2 regions of the Pseudomonas sp. S2_A05 genome follow, and region 2 is predicted to be linked to the other one. Evidence: predicted binding sites of a transcription regulator. Region 2 holds the regulator's gene; the other holds the start of a gene.
The links. Region 2 encodes FliA, which starts transcription of late flagellar genes. Its sites were predicted from a motif close to CTAAAGTTTNNNNNNNNNNNGCCGNTAA; they were not measured.
Positions count from the first base shown of each region.

Region 1 (6,057 bases), 2.7 Mb from region 2:
GATCGAGAATCTCGTCTGGGCTTGTGTTGGCTGCAAGAACAGATTGCACAAATTTCAAGAATTCTGCTTCGGTGTAGTCAGCTATGCTTTGCTTGGTGCGTTTTCTTATCATTGCTTGAAGCCCGACAGCCCATGGTCACTACGCCATTTCTTCAATGACTCAATGATTCCCTGTGCCGAGTCATCGGCGCCATCTTCAGGGTAAAAAATCAAATCGGATCCTGTTGGGTGTCCACATATCAAATTAAAGTGCAGAACGAGCTTGCTTTCTTCTTCTTCGCTCCCCTCATTTCCGATAATGCGCTCAAGGACGTTGATGAATTCTTGCTCGGTGTAATCTGACAAATCGTCTTTAATAAGGAATTCCGTTGCCATTGCCTATCTCATGCACGAATCTTGGATATGTTGTGACGCAATAAATCGTAACAGCCAAAGTTAACTCGATGGCTCGAACCCTCAACGACACGATTTATCAAGAGTCTTTGAACCCCGGCAATCCCTGTGCTTCTCGCCAGTCCCTGACACTTTGCATTACCCCCACAGGGGAGTTATCAGCACCAGGCTCCGGGTAGTAGATCAAGTCCGATCCTGCTGGATGCTCGCTGATTGTCTCGAAGTGTGCCAACAGTAAGTCAGCACGATCATCGTTTTCAGCCTCTTCATCCTCTTTCGCGAGCTCTTGTAGTAGCGCGACGAATTCGGCCTCTGTGTATTCAGAAATGCTGGCTTTTAATAAGGTGTCTTTCATATTTGCCTATTCACGCCGGTGTATATCGATATGGTTCCGAGGAGTATTTACTCGAAGGTTATCTAGGTCATATACGCCACCACCCTTGGATATTTTTTCGAGATGGTGAATTTCATAAGACTTTCTACCGCCGACTCTATCGGCTTTACGCACACGTGGCGCCTTACCCTTACGCATGCGACCAACATTCTGTTCAATCAACTCCCCCCCGATGTTGACTCTGCAACAGTTTTCCAAAAGGTTGCTCTGAATGAGTCGAAGTTTTTGAATTCTCGTCCTCGTAGAGAGTTGGCAACGTCTGTTGGAATCGGAACCCCCACGTCCGAATCAGCTCCCGCAAGCCATATCCCCGCCACATCCTCTCCCACCCCCGTAACGATCCCAGGCGTCTGCCTCGCCGGCCTTGAATAAACCACATACAACGACTTCAGCCCGGTGTCCGCCGGGAACACCAGAATACAATCCTCGGCCGTTACATCCTCGCCCGGCAGACCCTCAATCTGGCTATCGGTGTTGTCCGGGATCGGGTGGACGAGGATCGGGTCGAGTGCATCACCGTGGTCGGGATAAACCAGCGGAGGCATCGACCCCAGCGGCCCGCGTTGCGGCGTCCAGAGAATGGTGATGCCGTTGAGCTTGGCCTCCATGGCGGTCTTGTCGGCGTTCCACTTGACGTTCACCGTGCGTACGGCGTCGTCGCCAGAGGCGCCGGAGTGGATGCCGTAGACCCGCAGAACACCTTCGGCATCACGACGAAACTGGAAGCGCACGCGCGTGGTGGCGCGGCTCATGCGGCGTAGTTCTTCGTCGGTGTGAAGCGTGCCGTCGGCCATTTTGCTCGGCAGCATTCCCAGCACGAACACGCTGGCCGGCCCGCCGGCGCCACGGATGGCCCAGTTCAGGCGCTGTTGCAAAATCCCGCCGCCGGCCAGACGCCCCAAAGCCAGGTCGGCACCTATCGCCGTCGCTACAGCGGTACTGGCGGAGGGCATGAGCATGGCGCCGGCGACCATGATCTTGCCGAAGTTGCTGGCTGGCTCCTCGGCAGTGCCAGCGTCCGTGCGACACCAGTTGTCCGGCGTGCAGGACTTGGCAAAGACCCTGTCTTCGCGTGGCTTGGGCGCAGGCCACTCATCCTTCTCGATGTACACCGGCTCCGGCGCTTTCGGTGGAAGCAAAGTAAACCAGGCCCTGCCACCGCTATACGGATTTAATAACCAGTCATCGTCGAGAAGGTATTTGTATTGAGGCATGCCAACTCCCTGTATGGCGCTGAATCGAGCCAGGGGGAGCTTGTCGGTATAGGAGCGATTCGGGGAGAGAGCGACAGGTGGCTGATGCTACGAAAGATCCGTTTCGTACCAGAGATCTACTTTTTTCTTACGGAGGCATCTGAATTGCATGCAGGGAGCGGGAGGAAAAGGACTTTTCTCGAGGCATAAAAAAACGGCCTACCTTTCGGTAAGCCGTTTTTAGTACTTGGTGGCTACACAGGGACTTGAACCCCGGACCCCAGCATTATGAATGCTATGCTCTAACCAACTGAGCTATGTAGCCAAGTGGCGCGCATTATTCCCCTGAAATGGCAAAGCGTCAAGCGTAAATCGAAAATATTTCTTCCTGTTTTCAACTGCTTATCCTCCAGCCCCGAAAATCGGGGCCGGGGAGGGCGTCAGCGCAGTTGGAATCTGGCGGTATTGGCGCTCAGTGCCTCGCTGCCCTGGCTCAAGGTGTCCGCCGCGAGGTTTACGGCGCGTGCACCTTCAAGCAAACGCACCGCCGCTTGATCGACCTGCTGGATATTGCCGCTGACTTCGTCGGCAGTGCTGGCCTGTTCTTCAACCGCTGTGGCGATTTGCGCCAGGGTGTCGGTGACACTCTGTACGGCGCTGGCGATTTCTCCCAGGCGTTCGCCGAGTCCGGTGACTGCTTCGGCATCCGATTGCGCCTGACCACAGGCGGCTTCCATCAGGCTTACCGCTTCGTTGACCGTGGCGCGCAGGCTGTCGACGGTGCCGGCGATCTGCGCGGTGGACGATTGCGTGCGCTGCGAGAGGCTGCGCACCTCGTCGGCGACCACGGCAAAGCCGCGACCCTGTTCGCCGGCGCGGGCGGCCTCGATGGCGGCGTTGAGCGCGAGCAGGTTGGTCTGCTCGGCGACGCCGCGAATGGTATCCACGACCAGTTGAATCTGCTGGCCTTGCTCGCTGACCCGGCCAAGCGCGGCGGCGGTATCGTTAAGGCGCTGATTGAGCTGCTGAATGCTCGCCGTGGTGCGTTCGCTGTCGCGGCTGCTGTCGGCGGCGATGCGCCGGGTTTGCTGGGCGCTGCCGGAGGCCTGTTCGCAACTCTGCGCGACACCTTGCGAGGTGGCGGCCAATTGCGTGGCGGCAGCGGCGATCTGGCTGATCTGCAATTGCTGCGCTTCGACTTCGCTCAGGGCGCCGCTGGAGTGTTGGTTGAGGCTGCGTACCGCGTTGCTCAACTGCGAGGTCTCGTGGTCGACGCCAAGCATGCTGCTGCGCAATTGCACCACAGCGACGTTGAGCGCGGTGCTGATCGCTGCCAGCTCATCGCGCCCCACCACCGGCACTTGCAGGCTCAGGTTACCGTCGCGCAAGGCTTCGGCGAGCAAGGTGATGCCGCTGGCGCTACGGCGGATCGAGGCTTGCAGGCAAACGAACAGGTATAACGCGGCCAACAGCAGGCAACCGAAGATTGCGGCGACAACAATGAACTGGCGGATCGCCGAGCTGTAATACGCATCGAGCCGCTGATCCAGCGCGACCAGGGATTGCTGGCGCAGGGAAGCGAGGTCGGTGAGCAGCGCGTCGAGGCTGCGTTCGAAGTCCTCTGGCTTGAGGTTGATGCTGCCGCCAAACACACCGTCGTCGAGGACTTTCAAGCCGCTGTCGAGGTGTTTCAGGCTGTCGTGATACTGGCCGGCCCAGGCTTGCAGCTCGGCTGGCAGACGCGCCTCCAGCAGGCCGGCGGTTTTCACCAGTTGCTCTCGGGCGTCACCAATGCGGCTGCGCAGGTCGCGCAACTGCAGGCGGCTCTGCAGGGTGAACTGCCCGGAGACCACCGAAGCCTGGCCGACCGCGGCGAGACGGCCGACACGCTCGATCAGGTCCGGCGCGTGCTGCGTGGAAATCTGCGTCAGCAGGTAGGTTTCCAGCCACGGCGCGAGGGTCAGGCGATTGTCCATGACGATCTGCTCGCGCAAGGCTTGCAGCGCGCCCAAGGCATTGGTGAAGCGGTCATAACCGTCCGGCCACCAGCCGACACTGCTCAGGCTTTTCGAATCAAGGCCATTGAGTGCGGTTTGCAGCGCCTGAAAGCGTTCGAGGATTGCGCCGTCGGCGCCTTGCTGGTTCAGGGCATTGCCCAGCTCAGTGGTGGCTTGCAGCACCGCCGGTTGCACGCCGTCGAAGGCAGCCATGGCGGCGAGGGTGGCCGGTGTCGGCTGACGATTGGTCTCGGTGGCGCGCCAGCGGGCGGCGCGGTCGCGTTGCGCGGCGAGCAGGTTGTCCAGCGCATCCAGCGCGAGCAGCTGACGCACGCCGGCACGTTCGCCCGAGATCAGATTGAGCTTCTCGCGATAGTCATGGCCGATCATCAACAGGCTACCGGCCAGCGGCAGAATGAACAGCAGAAACAATAATTGGAATTTACCTGCGAAGCCAAACCGCCCCAGCAAATTGATCCCCGGTGAAAGGAAAGCCTGCATGCCTCATGACTCCTCTGGACACCACGCACCATTGGCGTGCATCGCGAACCTTTCGGCTGCGACCTGTGCCCTCTAAAAGGCCTCGAAAGTTCACCCTCGCCCGCTCTGTAGGCCGGCTCTGTAGCGAAACTTCCCATTGTCGAGCGCCTTTGTAAGGCGATCGTGTTCAAGGGCAGAAGCAAGGCAAGATTCAGACCATGGCGTTGCGCTATCACCTTCGCCACCAACGATCCCCTGTAGGAGCTGCCGAAGGCTGCGATCTTTTGACTTTGATGCTTAGAAGCAAGATCAAAAGATCGCAGCCTTCGGCAGCTCCTACGCGAGATAGGAATGTTGGTTAGTTAGCTGGCTAAGGGGATAGCGCGAGCGCACCGAAAAATGGCACATTGACGCACCTGCCTGCGGGCACCCATCTGCTGTCCGGAATTTTCCATGGCTATCAGCAACGTCCAGACCGCCGCTGCCTCGGCGACCGCTGCTCCGCAAAGCAGCCCCTTGGTGATGCGCATCATCGGCGCGGTGGCGCTGGCGCATCTGATCAATGACCTGATCCAGTCGGTGCTGCCGTCGATCTACCCGATGCTCAAGGCCAACTATGGCCTGACGTTTACCCAGGTCGGCCTGATCACCTTGACCTTTCAGTTGACCGCGTCGCTGTTGCAGCCGTGGGTCGGGTATCACACTGATCGCCACCCCAAACCGTGGCTGTTACCGGCAGGCACGGTGTGTACCTTGATCGGCATTCTGATGATGTCGGTGGTCGGCAGCTTCCCATTGATTCTGCTGGCGGCGGCGCTGATTGGTATCGGCTCGTCGACCTTTCACCCGGAAGCCTCGCGTGTTGCGCGGCTGGCCTCGGGCGGCCGGTTTGGTCTGGCGCAATCGACCTTTCAGGTCGGCGGCAATGCCGGCTCCGCGTTCGGCCCATTGCTGGCGGCGGCGATCATCATTCCCTTCGGCCAGGGCAATGTGGCGTGGTTCGGTCTGTTCGCGGTGTTTGCGCTGTTCGTGCTGTACCGCATCAGCCGCTGGTACGCCAATCACCTGAACCTGTTCAAGCTCAAGGCCGGCCAGGCGGCGACGCACGGCTTGTCGAAGGGCAGGGTGACCAGTGCGCTGGTGGTGCTCGGGCTGCTGGTGTTCTCCAAGTATTTTTACATGGCCAGTTTCACCAGTTATTTCACCTTCTACCTGATCGAGAAGTTCGACCTGTCAGTGGCGAGTTCGCAATTGCACTTGTTCCTGTTTTTGGGCGCAGTGGCGGCTGGGACGTTCTTCGGCGGGCCTATCGGCGACAAGATCGGGCGCAAGGCAGTGATCTGGTTTTCCATCCTGGGGGTGGCGCCATTCACCCTGATCCTGCCGCATGTCGATCTGTTCTGGACCAGCATTCTCAGCGTGGTGATCGGCTTCATTCTGGCGTCGGCATTCTCGGCGATCGTGGTGTACGCGCAGGAACTGGTGCCGGGTAATGTCGGGATGATTGCCGGGATTTTCTTCGGCCTGATGTTCGGTTTCGGCGGGATTGGCGCGGCGCTGCTCGGGCATCTGGCGGATGTGCACGGGATTGAGTACGTGT
Region 1 is NZ_CP162775.1:3,702,559-3,708,615, reverse strand. It holds gene AB4O12_RS16880 (bacteriocin immunity protein) at 1-112, opposite strand, end outside; gene AB4O12_RS16875 (bacteriocin immunity protein) at 109-375, opposite strand; gene AB4O12_RS16870 (bacteriocin immunity protein) at 473-748, opposite strand; gene AB4O12_RS16865 (hypothetical protein) at 755-925, opposite strand; gene AB4O12_RS16860 (S-type pyocin domain-containing protein) at 946-2,001, opposite strand; tRNA gene AB4O12_RS16855 (tRNA-Met) at 2,229-2,305, opposite strand; gene AB4O12_RS16850 (methyl-accepting chemotaxis protein) at 2,421-4,478, opposite strand; gene AB4O12_RS16845 (MFS transporter) at 4,911-6,057, shown strand, end outside.
Region 1: AB4O12_RS16850 (methyl-accepting chemotaxis protein) is a predicted target of FliA. The motif match lies at 4,645-4,672, and genes of this name have one in related genera.

Region 2 (6,057 bases):
TCACGTGTGAGCTTGCCCACTTCCTGATACAGGCCGCGGTCACGGGTCTGATTGAGCTCATGGATCAGTTGCACCGCGTCGCCGAACTTGCCTTTTTCAAGGCTCTCGACCAGTTCGACCGCGTGTTTTTTCAGGGTCGATTCGAAATCGCCCTGTGATGATTCGTTATGCTCCATAGCTCCCCCGCGCATTCATCAGCCGATGCGTTCGAAAATCTTCTCGATTTTGTCTTTCAACGCCTGAGCCGTGAAAGGTTTGACTACGTAACCGTTCACACCGGCCTGAGCGGCCTCGATGATCTGCTCGCGCTTGGCTTCAGCAGTCACCATCAACACCGGGAGGTGCTTGAGTTTTTCATCGGCGCGCACGTGACGCAGCAGGTCGATACCGGTCATGCCCGGCATGTTCCAGTCCGTTACCAGAAAGTCGATGCTGCCGCTGTTGAGCACCGGAATGGCAGTGGTGCCATCGTCGGCCTCGACGGTGTTGGTGAACCCAAGATCGCGCAGCAGGTTCTTGATGATCCGCCGCATCGTTGAGAAGTCATCAACGATGAGGATTTTCATGTCTTTGTTCAATTCGACCTCCAAGCAGTCTTAAACGCGCCCAGCACCTGGACGCGCCACTTCAATCAATCGGCGCAGCACTTAAAGTTTGTCTGGAGCACAACGGATCGAGACCGGCGCCGTTCATCACCGCACCAGCCTCGTTTCGCAGTGTCCCCACACTGCCTTCAGCGCGCTCGCCACTCCCCCAAACGCCCCCGCAGACGGGCCGCGCACTGGCTGTGTAACTGGCTGACCCGCGATTCACTGACGCCAAGGACTTCACCGATTTCCTTGAGGTTCAGCTCTTCGTCGTAGTACAGCGCCAACACCAGTCGCTCACGCTCCGGCAAATTGGCAATCGCGTCCGCCAGCGCCGCCTGGAAGCGTTCATCTTCCAGATCGCGTGACGGCTCCATATGAGCACTCGCGCCATCCTCGTGCAGCCCTTCGTGTTCGCCGTCCTGCAACAGGTCGTCGAAACTGAACAGGCGACTGCCCAAGGTGTCATTCAGAATCCCGTAGTAATCGTCGAGACTCAATTGGAGTTCGGCCGCAACCTCGTGATCTTTAGCGTCACGGCCGGTTTTAGCTTCAATCGAGCGAATCGCGTCGCTGACCATCCTGGTATTACGGTGAACCGAGCGTGGTGCCCAATCCCCTTTGCGCACTTCATCGAGCATCGCGCCGCGGATTCGAATGCCCGCGTACGTTTCGAAACTGGCGCCTTTGCTGGCGTCGTATTTGGTCGAGACTTCCAGCAACCCGATCATCCCGGCCTGGATCAGGTCTTCGACCTGCACGCTGGCCGGCAGGCGCGCCAGCAAGTGATAGGCAATGCGCTTGACCAGCGGCGCGTAGCGCTCGATCAATTCGTATTGCGCGTCACGCGCCGACTTTTTGTAAAGATTCATGCCACTGGCGGTCATATCACAGGCCCTGCGGTTTGCTGCACGAGACGCTCGACGAAAAATTCCAGATGCCCGCGCGGGTTGGCGGGCAGCGGCCAGGTATCGACCTTCTGGGCGATGGCCTTGAAGGCCAGTGCGCACTTGGAACGGGGAAAGGCTTCGTAGACGGCGCGCTGCTTCTGCACTGCCTTGCGCACGCTTTCGTCGTATGGCACGGCGCCGACGTATTGTAGGGCGACGTCGAGGAAGCGATCCGTGACCTTGGTCAACTTGGCGAACAGGTTGCGCCCTTCTTGCGGGCTCTGCGCCATGTTGGCCAGCACGCGGAAGCGGTTCATGCCGTAGTCGCGGTTGAGCAACTTGATCAGCGCGTAAGCGTCGGTGATCGAAGTCGGCTCGTCGCAGACCACCAGCAACACCTCTTGCGCGGCACGAACGAAACTGACTACCGAGTCACCAATACCCGCAGCGGTGTCGATCACCAGCACGTCGAGATTGTCGCCGATGTCGCTGAACGCCTGGATCAGGCCGGCGTGTTGCGCCGGGCTCAGGTGCACCATGCTCTGCGTGCCGGAGGCCGCCGGCACGATGCGAATCCCGCCCGGGCCTTGCAACAGCACGTCGCGCAGTTCGCAACGGCCTTCGATAACGTCGGCCAGTGTGCGCTTGGGTGTCAGCCCCAGCAGAACGTCGACGTTCGCCAGGCCCAGGTCGGCGTCCAGCAGCATGACCCGACGGCCAAGCTCTGCCAGCGCCAGCGACAAGTTCACTGACACGTTAGTCTTGCCGACGCCACCTTTGCCGCCGGTCACCGCGATCACCTGTACGGGATGCATGCTGCCCATGTTATTTCTTTACCTTGTCTTGCATAGACGGAGGCCACATTACTGGCTGCGCGTTCCTGATCGGAACAATGCGTGGCAGACCATCGATGTAGGTACAAAAACTGTTCATGATTACCTCAGCCAACCTGCTTGGTCGGGCTGTGATAGATATCAGCGAACATGTCAGCCATGGCTTCTTCGCTGGGTTCTTCCTGCATTTGCACGCTGACGGCGCGGCTGACCAATTGATGACGACGCGGCAGATGCAGATCATCCGGAATCCGTGGGCCATCGGTCAGATACGCGACCGGCAATTCATGACTGATCGCCAGGCTCAACACTTCGCCGAGACTGGCCGTTTCATCCAGTTTAGTCAGGATGCAGCCGGCCAGCCCGCAACGCTTGTAACTGTGATAAGCGGCGGTTAGAACCTGTTTCTGGCTGGTGGTTGCCAGGACCAGATAATTTTTTGAGCGAATGCCACGCCCGGCCAGGCTCTCAAGCTGCATGCGCAACGCCGGATCACTGGCTTGCAGGCCGGCAGTATCGATCAAAACCACGCGTTTGCGTAGCAGTGGATCCAATGCCTGCACCAGCGACTGACCCGGATCGACGTGCGTTACCGGCACGTTGAGGATGCGCCCGAGGGTTTTCAATTGTTCCTGCGCGCCGATGCGGAAGCTGTCCATGCTCACCAGCGCAACGTTCTGCGCGCCGTACTTGAGCACATAACGCGCGGCAAGCTTGGCCAGCGTGGTGGTCTTGCCCATGCCGGCCGGGCCGACCATGGCAATCACACCGCCCTCTTCCAGCGGCTCGACTTCCGGTACGGCAATCATCCGCGCCAGGTGCGCCAGCAGCATGCGCCAGGCCTGACGGGGTTCTTCGATATCGGTGATCATCGCCAACAGATCGCGCGACAGCGGGCCGGACAGGCCGATGCGCTGCAGACGGCGATACAGATTGGCCTGGGCCGGACGGCTGCCTTGCAGCTGATTCCAGGCCAGGGTGCCGAGCTGCACTTCCATCAGCTCGCGCAGGCTGTTCAATTCAAAACGCATCGAATCCAGTGCACGCGGATCGACACCCGCCGAGGCCTGCGCAGGCGCTGCGGCCGGGCGCGTCGGTGCGGCGTAGGTCGGCTCGCTCAGCGGCTCGGCAGCAGTCAGCGGCAGGCCTGCGGTCAACGGCAGCCCGGCGAACAACTGCTGATTGGTGTTGCCGTCGGCTTCGCCACGCAGGCTCAGCTCGGCCTGGGCGGTGACGATGCGCGACTGGGTCTTGCGCAGCTCGTCTTCGAGTTCCATGTTCGGAACCCGTGGCGCCAGCGCCGACAACTTGTAATCCAGAGCCGCCGTCAACTCGACGCCGCCGGCAATGCGGCGGTTGCCGATGATGGCGGCATCAGCGCCCAGCTCATCGCGAACCAGCTTCATGGCCTGACGCATATCGGCGGCGAAAAAACGCTTAACTTGCATAAACCACTACCTCAGCCGTTGGGCCCTACTGTCGCAACGATGGTCACTTGCTTGTTGTCCGGTACTTCCTGGTAGGCCAGTACATGCAGCCCTGGCACTGCGAGGCGGCCGAAACGCGAGAGCATCGCGCGGATCGGTCCTGCTACCAGCAGGATCACCGGTTGGCCTTGCATTTCCTGACGCTGGGCCGCTTCGATCAACGAACGCTGCAGCTTCTCGGCCATGCTCGGCTCCAGCAGAACGCCCTCTTCCGAGCCTTGTCCTGCCTTCTGCAGACTATTGAGCAATATCTGTTCCAACCTTGGTTCCAATGTGATTACAGGCAGCTCGGACTCAGTGCCTACAATGCTTTGGACGATTGCACGGGATACGCCGACCCGCACAGCGGCGACCAGCGCGGCGGTATCTTGACTCTTGGCAGCGTTGTTCGCGATCGCTTCGGCGATGCTGCGAATGTCGCGCACCGGCACGTGCTCGGCGAGCAGCGCTTGCAGGACCTTGAGCAACTGCGACAGCGAAACCACGCCCGGCACCAGCTCTTCCGCCAGTTTCGGCGAGCTCTTGGCCAGCAATTGCATGAGTTGCTGCACTTCCTCGTGGCCGATCAGCTCACTGGAGTGCTTGTACAGAATCTGGTTCAAGTGCGTGGCGACCACGGTGCTGGCGTCAACCACGGTGTAGCCGAGCGATTGCGCCTGGGCGCGCTGGCTGATTTCGATCCACACCGCCTCCAGGCCGAAAGCCGGATCTTTGGCGTTGATCCCGTTGAGCGAGCCGTAGACCTGACCCGGGTTGATCGCCAGTTCGCGATCCGGGTAGATCTCGGCCTCGGCGAGAATCACGCCCATCAGCGTCAGCCGATACGCGCTCGGCGCCAGATCGAGGTTGTCGCGGATATGCACGGTCGGCATCAGAAAGCCCAGATCCTGCGAGAGCTTCTTGCGCACACCCTTGATCCGCGCGAGCAATTGCCCACCCTGATTGCGGTCCACCAGCGGAATCAGGCGATAGCCGACTTCCAGGCCGATCATGTCGATCGGCGTCACGTCGTCCCAGCCCAGCTCTTTGGTTTCCATGGCGCGGGCCGGCGACGGCAGCAGTTCCTGCTGACGCTTGACCTCTTCCAGCGCCACGACCTTGGCGACGTTCTGCTTCTTCCAGAACAGGTACGCGCCGCCTGCGGCCAGCGCGGCCATGCTCAGGAAGGAGAAGTGCGGCATGCCCGGCACCAGACCCATCACCGCCATCAAACCAGCGGCCACGGCCAGTGCTTTCGGCGAGGCGAACATCTGGCGGTTGATCTGCTTGCCCATGTCTTCCGAGCCGGAAGCACGGGTCACCATGATCGCCGCCGCTGTAGATAACAACAGTGATGGCAATTGCGCCACTAAACCGTCACCGATAGTCAGCAAGGCGTAAACCTTGCCCGCATCGCCGAAGCTCATGCCGTGCTGGAAGATACCCACGGCCATGCCGCCGATAAGGTTGATGAACAGAATCAGCAGGCCGGCGATGGCGTCACCACGGACGAACTTGCTGGCACCGTCCATCGAACCGTAGAACTCCGCCTCCTGGGCAACTTCCTGACGGCGCGATTTGGCCTGGTTCTGGTCAATCAAACCGGCGTTGAGGTCGGCGTCGATCGCCATTTGTTTGCCGGGCATCGCATCGAGGGTGAAGCGCGCGCTCACCTCGGAAATCCGCCCGGCACCCTTGGTCACCACGACGAAGTTGATGATCATGAGGATCGCGAAGACCACGATACCGACCACGTAGTTACCGCCGATCACCACCTCACCGAACGCCTGAATCACCTTACCAGCCGCGGCATGGCCGTCCTGACCGTGGAGCATTACCACCCGCGTCGAGGCCACGTTCAGCGCCAGTCGCAGCAACGTCGCCACCAGCAGAATCGTCGGGAACACGGCGAAATCCAGCGGCCGCAGCGCGTACACGCAGACCAGCAGGACGACGATCGACAGGGCAATGTTGAAGGTAAAGAAGACGTCGAGCAGGAACGGCGGTACCGGCAACATCATCATCGCCAGCATGACCAGCAGCAACAACGGCACGCCCAGATTGCCTCGACTGAGGTCGGCAACGTTGGTGCGTGCTGTATTGAATAACTGAGTGCGATCCACCGGTTTTCCCCGTTCCTTTAAAGCAAACTTTTGACGCCCCGAACGGGCGCAGGGCGGCTATTGCAAGAAGCTTTCCAACTTTTGCCGGGGAATGAAATAGAGCGGTTTTACTTGGGATTTATCGGCTGATTGGGCTGGCCCCTTCGCGAGCAGGCTCG
Region 2 is NZ_CP162775.1:457,205-463,261, reverse strand. It holds gene AB4O12_RS02180 (protein phosphatase CheZ) at 1-176, opposite strand, end outside; gene AB4O12_RS02175 (chemotaxis response regulator CheY) at 195-566, opposite strand; gene fliA (RNA polymerase sigma factor FliA) at 734-1,474, opposite strand; gene fleN (flagellar synthesis regulator FleN) at 1,471-2,301, opposite strand; gene flhF (flagellar biosynthesis protein FlhF) at 2,418-3,758, opposite strand; gene flhA (flagellar biosynthesis protein FlhA) at 3,770-5,899, opposite strand.